Regions from separate parts of the Streptomyces sp. NPDC050504 genome, predicted to be linked through region 1. Evidence: riboswitches for the same ligand, from Rfam matches in the RefSeq annotation. Region 1 holds a riboswitch; the other holds the start of a gene.
The links. Region 1 has a riboswitch for S-adenosylmethionine ahead of thrC (threonine synthase). Riboswitches for the same ligand answer to the same signal wherever they lie in the genome.
Positions count from the first base shown of each region.

Region 2: another riboswitch for S-adenosylmethionine. It lies ahead of ACIBNE_RS30180 (aminotransferase class V-fold PLP-dependent enzyme); the one in region 1 lies ahead of thrC (threonine synthase).

Region 1 is NZ_JBITHO010000002.1:529,887-534,091, reverse strand. It holds gene ACIBNE_RS08205 (trehalose-6-phosphate synthase) at 1-1,330, opposite strand, end outside; gene ACIBNE_RS08200 (glucosyl-3-phosphoglycerate synthase) at 1,409-2,347, opposite strand; SAM riboswitch class I at 2,512-2,639, shown strand; gene thrC (threonine synthase) at 2,657-3,949, shown strand; gene ACIBNE_RS08190 (MoaD/ThiS family protein) at 3,985-4,205, shown strand, end outside.
Region 2 is NZ_JBITHO010000008.1:447,975-452,179, reverse strand. It holds gene ACIBNE_RS30190 (cytochrome bc complex cytochrome b subunit) at 1-943, shown strand, start outside; gene trpD (anthranilate phosphoribosyltransferase) at 1,061-2,125, shown strand; SAM riboswitch class IV at 2,255-2,372, shown strand; gene ACIBNE_RS30180 (aminotransferase class V-fold PLP-dependent enzyme) at 2,581-4,020, shown strand; gene ACIBNE_RS30175 (glycerate kinase) at 3,951-4,205, opposite strand, start outside.

The DNA.
Region 1 (4,205 bases):
CCGCCACCAACCCCCGGTTCCGCCCCGCCCGCTCCTCCGCCCCCATCGACAGCGCCGCGTGCAACGCCTCCGCCGTCCCGCTCACGTCGTACGGGTTCACTCCCACCGCGTCCGCGCCCAGCTCCTCGTACGCCCCCGCCTCCCGCGAGAGCACCAGCGCGCACCCCTCGTCCGAGACGACCGGGATCTCCTTCGCGACCAGGTTCATCCCGTCCCTGATCGGGTTCACCAGCGCGACGTCCGCGATCCGGTACGCCGCCAGCGACCGTGCGAAGTCGTCCTTGACGTGCATCACGACGGGCGTCCAACTCGGCGTCCCGAAGGTGGAGTTGATGTCCGCGGCCACCCGCGCGACCTCCGCCGTGTACTCCCGGTACACCGCGAGGTCCTGCCGCGACGGATACGCGAACGCCACGTGCACCACGCGCCCGCGCCACTCCGGCCGCCTCTCCAGCAGCTCCCGGTACGCCAACAGCCCCCGCACGATGTTCTTCGACAGCTCGGTGCGGTCCACCCGTACGATCGTCCGCCGCGCCGTCCCGTCCCGCGCCGCGCCCACCTGCTCGCGCAGCGCCGCGATCCGCTCCTCCACGTCCGCCTCGCGCGAGCGCGCCCGCAGGAACTCCGCGTCCGCGCCGAGCCCGTGCACCCCGATCGCGGTCCCGCCGGTCCCGCCCGCCAGCGCCGTACAGCACGCGGTGAACGCGTCCGCCCAGCGGTGGGTCAGGAATCCCAGCCGGTCCGCGCCCAGCATGCCCCGCAGCAGCTGCTCCGCGACGTCGTCGGGCAGCAGCCTGAAGTAGTCGACGGGCGCCCACGGCGTGTGCGAGAAGTGGCCGATCCGCAGGTCGGGGCGGAGGGCGCGGAGCATGCCGGGCACCAGCGCCAGGTGGTAGTCCTGCACCAGCACCGACGCGCCCTGCCCCGCCTCCTGGGCCAGCGCGTCGGCGAAGGCGCGGTTGTACGCCTCGTACGCCGCCCACCGGCGCCGGAACTCCGCGTCGAAGACCGGTTCCCGCGGCGTCTGGTACAGCATGTGGTGGACGAACCAGAGCACCGAGTTCGCGATGCCGTTGTACGCGGCGGCGTGCACGTCGGGGTCGATGTCGAGCATCCGGACGCCGGGCTCGGCGGCGCCCGAGCGGACCGCCGCCCGGTCGCCGTCGGTCAGCGCCGAGCACACCCAGACCGAGCCGTCCGAGCCCACCGCGCTGAGCCCGGAGACCAGGCCGCCTCCGCCGCGGCGGGAGCGGAGGGTCCCGTCGCCGTCGAGGGAGTAGGTGAGGGGGCCGCGGTTGGACGCGACGAGGATCCGGGCAGCAGCAGCCATGTGCCGAAACCTAGCCCGTGGGGCTTCCCCCCAAACGTGGCGGCGCCCCGCCCCTCGCGGGGCGCCCCGCCCCGGGGGCTACGCGGCCCGGCGCTTCGCGTATTCCGGGACCTCCCGCATCGGCGGCCTCTCCTCCGTGTCCACGGCGTGCGTCCGCGGCACGAAACCGTCCTCCCCCCGCTCGAACTGCGTCAGCGCGGGCCGCACCAAGTGCCCCCGGGACAACCGCAGTTGCGCGGTCCGGTAGATCGCCGCCGCCATCCGCCCCAGCGCCTGGCTGTCCTGGTGGCGGTGGATCCGCACGCCCACGTCGACCTGTGCCAGCGCGTCGAGCCCGACCGTGTGCAGCGCGTCCACCAGCAGCCCCAGCTCCACTCCGTAACCGACGGGGAAGGGCAGCTGCTCCAGCAGCTCCCGCCGCGCCGCGTACTCACCGCCCAACGGCTGTACGAAACCCGCCAGTCGGGGCCAGTGGAGGTTCAGCAGCGGGCGCGCCACCAGCTCGGTGACCCGGCCGCCCTGACCTGCGGCGGCGCCGAACGGCCGGTCGTACATCGCCTTGACGAAGGAGACGTCGGGGTCGGTGAGGAGCGGCCCGACGATCCCGGACACGAAGTCCGCCGAGAAGTCCTTGAGGTCCGCGTCCACGAAGGCGACCACGTCCCCGGTCGTCACCAGGAGCGACCGCCACAGGACCTCGCCCTTGCCCGGCACGGCGGGCAGCGCGGGCAGGATCGCGTCGCGGTGCACCACCCGCGCGCCCGCCGCCGCGGCCACCTCCGACGTCCGGTCGGTCGAACCGGAGTCGATCACCACCAGCTCGTCCACCAGGGGGACCGCGTCGACCAGCTCCCGGCGGATGGTGCCGACGATCTCGCCGACCGTCTCCTCCTCGTTCAGCGCGGGCAGCACCACGCTGATTTTCGTGCCCCGCTTGGCGGCCATCAGGTCGCCCAGCGAACGGTCGGCCGCCGCCCAGGAACGCCTGGTCAGCCAGTGCTCCACCTCTTCGAGCACGTCCCGCACTCCCTGCTGTGTGATCGCCGTGTGACCCATCTCGCGGTCCGGACGGCTGTCTCGACCGTCCGGGGCTTCGGTTACAGTCTTGAACAACGCGAACGGCCACCGCATGTCGGGGGTCGGTACGCCGACAAACGCCCGAGCCCCGCTCGGTGCCACAGCGCTCATCCAGAGGGACAGAGGGAACGGCCCGTTGAAGTCCCGGCAACCCTCCCGCCGACCGCGAGGTAACGGTGGGGAAGGTGCCAATTCCGGCTCGTGGCGAAGCGCGTCACGAGGAAGATGAGGAGAAAGGGCCTCGCCATCATGGCTGTGCAGACCGTCGCGGAGAACACCACCGCCACCCCCGTAGACCTCGGCCCCGCCGTCGCGCTGTCCTGCCGCGAGTGCGGCGAGCGCTTCGAGCTCGGTCCGATCTTCGCCTGTCAGCTCTGTTTCGGACCGCTTGAGGTCGCCTACGACCTGCCCGTCGGGGACCCGGACGCGCTGCGCGCCCGGATCGAGGCCGGTCCGAACAGCATCTGGCGGTACGCGCCGCTGCTGCCGGTCCCCGCGGACGTCGCCGAGAAGCCGAACCTGAACCCGGGCCTCACCAAGCTGGTCAAGGCCGACAACCTCGCCCGCGAGCTGGGCGTCACCGGCGGCCTGTACGTCAAGGACGACTCCGGCAACCCGACGCACTCCTTCAAGGACCGCGTCGTGGCCATCGCCGTCGAGGCCGCCCGCGCCTTCGGCTTCACCACGCTCTCCTGCTCCTCCACGGGCAACCTCGCCGGTGCCGTCGGCGCCGCCGCCGCCCGCGCCGGCTTCCGCTCCTGCGTCTTCATCCCGCACGACCTGGAGCAGGGCAAGGTCGTCATGGCCGCGGTGTACGGCGGCGAGCTGGTCGGCATCGAGGGCAACTACGACGACGTCAACCGCTTCTGCTCCGAGCTCATCGGCGACCCGCTGGGCGAGGGCTGGGGCTTCGTGAACGTGAACCTGCGGCCGTACTACGGCGAGGGCTCCAAGACCCTCGCGTACGAGATCTGCGAGCAGCTCGGCTGGCGCATCCCGGACCAGATCGTCATCCCGATCGCCTCGGGCTCGCAGCTCACGAAGATCGACAAGGGTCTCCAGGAGCTGATCGGGCTCGGGCTCGTCGAGGACCGGCCGTACAAGATCTTCGGCGCCCAGGCGGAGGGCTGCTCGCCGGTGTCGACGGCCTTCAAGGCCGGTCACGACGTCGTACGGCCCCAGAAGCCGAACACCATCGCCAAGTCGCTGGCGATCGGCAACCCGGCCGACGGCCCCTACGTGCTCGACATCGCGCGCCGGACCGGCGGTGCGGTGGAGGACGTGAACGACGAGCAGGTCGTGGACGCCATCAAGCTGCTGGCCCGCACCGAGGGCATCTTCGCGGAGACCGCGGGCGGCGTGACGGTCGGCGTGACGCGCAAGCTCATCGAGGCGGGCGTGCTGGACCCGGCGCTCACCACGGTCGTGCTGAACACCGGCGACGGTCTGAAGACGCTGGACGCGGTGGCGGAGACGTCGCAGGCCACGGCGACGATCAAGCCGAGCCTGGACGCGTTCCGCGCGGCCGGCCTCGCGCACTGACAATCCCCCCAGCAGCAGGAACGGAGAAACCCGACATGAGCGTGAACGTCCGCATCCCCACCATCCTCCGCACCTACACCGGCGGTCAGTCCGAGGTCTCCGCCGAGGGCGCGACCCTCGCCGAGGTCATCGAGGACCTGGAGAAGAACCACGCGGGCATCGCCGCGCGCGTCCTGGACGACCAGGGGCAGCTGCGCCGCTTCGTGAACGTGTACGTGAACGACGACGACGTGCGGTTCGAGCAGGGCCTGGGGAC
Region 2 (4,205 bases), on a different contig from region 1:
GGCCCACCTGATCCTGGTCTTCTACCACAAGCACACGCAGTTCGAGGGTCCGGGCCGGACCAACAAGAACGTCGTGGGCATGCCGCTGCTGCCGGTCTACATGGCCAAGGCCGGAGGCTTCTTCTTCCTGGTCTTCGGCGTCATCGCGGTCATCTCCGCGATGTTCACCATCAACCCGGTGTGGGCCATCGGCCCGTACCGCCCGGACCAGGTGTCCACCGGCGCCCAGCCCGACTGGTACATGGGCTTCGCCGAGGGCCTCGTCCGCGTGATGCCGGGCTGGGAGATCGTCATCTGGGGCCACACCCTGGCCCTGGGCGTCTTCATCCCGCTGGTGGTCTTCGGTCTGGTCCTGGTCCTGATCGCGGTCTGGCCGTTCCTGGAGTCGTGGGTCACGGGCGACAAGCGCGAGCACCACATCGCGCAGCGTCCGCGCAACGCGCCGACCCGCACCGCCTTCGGCGTCGCCTGGATCACCGCGTACATGATCATGCTCGTCGGTGGTGGAAACGACCTCTGGGCGACGCACTTCCACCTGTCGATCAACTCGATCACCTGGTTCGTGCGCATCGGCTTCTTCGTCGGCCCGGTCGTCGCGTTCATCGTCACCAAGCGGATCTGCCTGGGTCTCCAGCGCCGCGACAAGGACAAGGTGCTGCACGGCCGCGAGTCGGGCATCATCAAGCGCCTGCCGCACGGTGAGTTCGTCGAGGTCCACGAGCCGCTTTCGCAGGGCGAGCTGCACCGCCTCACCGCGCACGAGCAGTACGAGCCGCTGGAGATCGGCCCGACGGTCGACGAGAACGGCGTCGAGCGCAAGCCTTCGGCGCTGCTCAAGGCCAGGGCCAAGCTCAGCAAGGGCATGTACGGAGAGGGCAACCAGATCCCGAAGGCCACTGCCGAGGAGTACAAGGAGATCACCAGCGGCCACGGCCACCACTGATCTCCCGCCTGTTCGCCACAGCCGGAGCCCCCGTCCACGCAATGGACGGGGGCTCCGGCCGTTCCCGGGCTGGATAGGGTGGGTTCCACCATTCAGGCGCACACGACAGGAGCGGCCATGAGCGCTTTGACCCCCGCAGGAGGCGACACCGCGGCGGGCCGGTCCTGGCCCTCCGTGCTCAACGGCATCCTCACCGGACACGACCAGAGCGCGGACGACACCGCGTGGGCGATGGACCGCATCCTGCGGGGCGAGGCGACCGACGCGCAGATCGCCGGGTTCATGGTGGCGCTGCGGGCCAAGGGCGAGACCGTCGAGGAGATCACCGGCCTCGTGCGGACCATGTACGCGCACGCCAACGTCATCGAGGTGCCGGGCCCGAGCGTCGACATCGTCGGCACCGGGGGCGACGGCGCCAAGACCGTCAACATCTCCACGATGGCCTCGATCGTCGTCGCGGGCACCGGCGCGAAGGTCGTGAAGCACGGCAACAGGGCCGCCTCGTCGGCCTCCGGCTCCTCCGACGTGCTGGAGAAGCTCGGCGTCAACCTGTCGCTGACCCCCCAGCGGGTCGCCGAGGTCGCCGAAGAGGCCGGCATCACCATGTGCTTCGCGGTGAAGTTCCACCCCGCGCTGCGGCACGTGGCGGCGGCGCGCGGCCAGCTCGGCATCCGGACCACGTTCAACGTGCTCGGTCCGCTGACCAACCCGGCGAAGGTGACGGCGCAGGCCGTGGGCGTCGCCGACGCGCGGATGGCGCCGATCGTGGCCGGGGTCTTCGCCGAGCGCGGCAACTCCTCGCTGGTGTTCCGCGGCGACGACGGGCTCGACGAGCTGACGACCACCGGCACCTCCCGGGTGTGGGTGGTGCGGGACGGCGCGGTGACCGAGGAGGTCTTCGACCCCAGGGACGTCGGCATCGACCTGGTGCCCATCGAGGCGCTGCGCGGCGAGGACGCCTCGTACAACGCGGACGTGGCGCGGCGGCTGCTGGCGGGGGAGACCGGTCCCGTGCGGGACGCCGTACTGCTGAACGCGGCGGCGGCGCTGGTGGCGCTGGAGCGCGGCGAGGGCACGCTGGAGGAGCGGATCGCGGCGGGCATCGCCAAGGCGGCCGAGTCCATCGACTCGGGCGCGGCACGCACGACACTCGAACGGTGGATCGCGGCGAGCAATCGCTAGGAGCGGTCCGTACGGCCCTGCGGGGCAAGGGAGTTGAGAGGCGGGCGCCGGTGTGGCGCCCGTCTCTTCGCGTTCCGCGATGCGGTACGGGGTTGCGTGCGGGCGATCACGTGACGTACGTTCTCGACAGGTCATGAGTGACAGCGACTACGGCCCCGGCCCGCTGTCCGGCAACCCTCCGTCCGTGGCGGGGTGCCCCGGGTGAAGACCAGGTCGCAGGCAGCGAGGTCTGCGGCAAGCGCGGACCCCTGCACACCCTGGGGTCCTGGTCCCGAGGGAGCAGTCTCGTGAGCAAGCGAATGCGATAGGGCTTTCCGGCCCCTTTTCCATGACACCCTCCGTGCGGCGCCCTTCCGTCGCGCGTTGAGCAACACCCGTGTACGGCACGGTGGTTCGTGCTGCCTCCGCGGGTCCTTCATGCCTTCGTTCGCCCTGGCCCACCGGGAGATTCCGCCATGTCCGCTCAGCCGACCGCCGCCGCCGTTTCCGCCGCCCCCGCCGCTGCCGCGGGCTCCGCCGACTGCTCCGCCGACCCCTCCTGCGAGCCGCTGCCGGTCCTCGGCCGGGACGTCACCGTGCCGCTGGTCACCGGCGGCGAAGTCACCTACGCGGCCCTCGACTACGGCGCCAGCGCCCCCGCCCTCCAGCGCGTCTGGGACGACGTCGCGGCCTACGCCCCGTACTACGGCAGCGTCCACCGCGGCGCCGGATACCTCTCGCAGCTCTCCACCGACCTCTTCGAGAACAGCCGCGAGGTCGTCGCCGACTTCCTCGGCTGCCGCCCCGGCGACCAGGTCGTCTTCACCCGCTCCACCACCGACTCGCTGAACCTGCTGGCCCAGGTGCTGCCCGCCGACTGCCAGGTCTTCGTCTTCGAGACCGAGCACCACGCCTCGCTGCTGCCCTGGCGCGACGCCCGCGTCACCTACCTCAACGCCCCGCGCACCCCGCAGCAGGCCGTCGAGACCCTGGAGCGCGCCCTCGCCGACCGCGACCCCCACGGCCCCGCGCTGGTGTGCGTGACCGGCGCTTCCAACGTCACCGGCGAGCTGTGGCCCGTGCGCGAGCTGGCCGCCGCCGCGCACGCCCACGGCGCCCGCATCGTGCTCGACGCCGCCCAGCTCGCGCCCCACCACCCGGTGGACATCGCGGAGTTGGACGTCGACTGGGTCGCCTTCTCCGGCCACAAGCTGTACGCGCCCTTCGGCTCCGGCGTCCTCGCGGGCCGCGCCGACTGGCTCCAGGAGGCCGAGCCGTACCTCGCGGGCGGCGGGGCCTCCCGCAAGGTCGCCCGGCGCACCGACGGCGGCGTGGACGTCGAGTGGCACACCACCGCCGCGCGCCACGAGGCCGGCTCGCCCAACGTCATCGGCGTCTACTCCATCGCCTCCGCCTGCAAGGCGCTGACCGAGGCCGGGTTCGACGCGCTCGTGGAGCGCGAGCAGCGGCTGGTGCGCCGGGTGCTCGACGGGCTCGCGGAGGTCGAGCAGGTCAAGGTGCTCTCGCTGTTCGGCGAGGACGCGGCCCGGGTCAGCGTCATCTCCTTCGTGGTCGAGGGCTGGAACTCCTCGCACTTCGCCGCCGCGCTCTCCGCCGAGTACGGCATCGGCGTGCGCGACGGCCTGTTCTGCGCCCACCCGCTGGTCCGCACCCTGCTCGGCAGCTCCCCGCAGGACCCGGGCGAGTGCGGCGCGCCCGAGGGCGACCCGGGCGAGCGGTCGCTGAACGCGATCCGTGTCTCCTTCGGCGCGGGCACGCCCGACGAGCACCTGGAGCGCTTCCTGCGCGCGGTGAAGGAGCTCGTCACGGACGGGGCCCGCTGGAACTACCGTACGGAGGAAGGGCGTTGCGTGCCCGACACCTCCGCTGCCGGGACGGCCGGCGCGGCTGCCTGAAGCGTCGCCGCCCGGGGCAGGCCCGCGCCGAGCAGGACCATCCGCAGGGCCCGCTCGGTGGCGTCGGTCAGGAACTCCGCGCCCCGGTCCAGCGCCTCGTCCAGCGATACAGGGGCGGGCAGGATCGAGCTGTAGGCGTCCACGCCGACGTCCCGCACGGACTGCGCGCCCGCCCCGATCGTGCC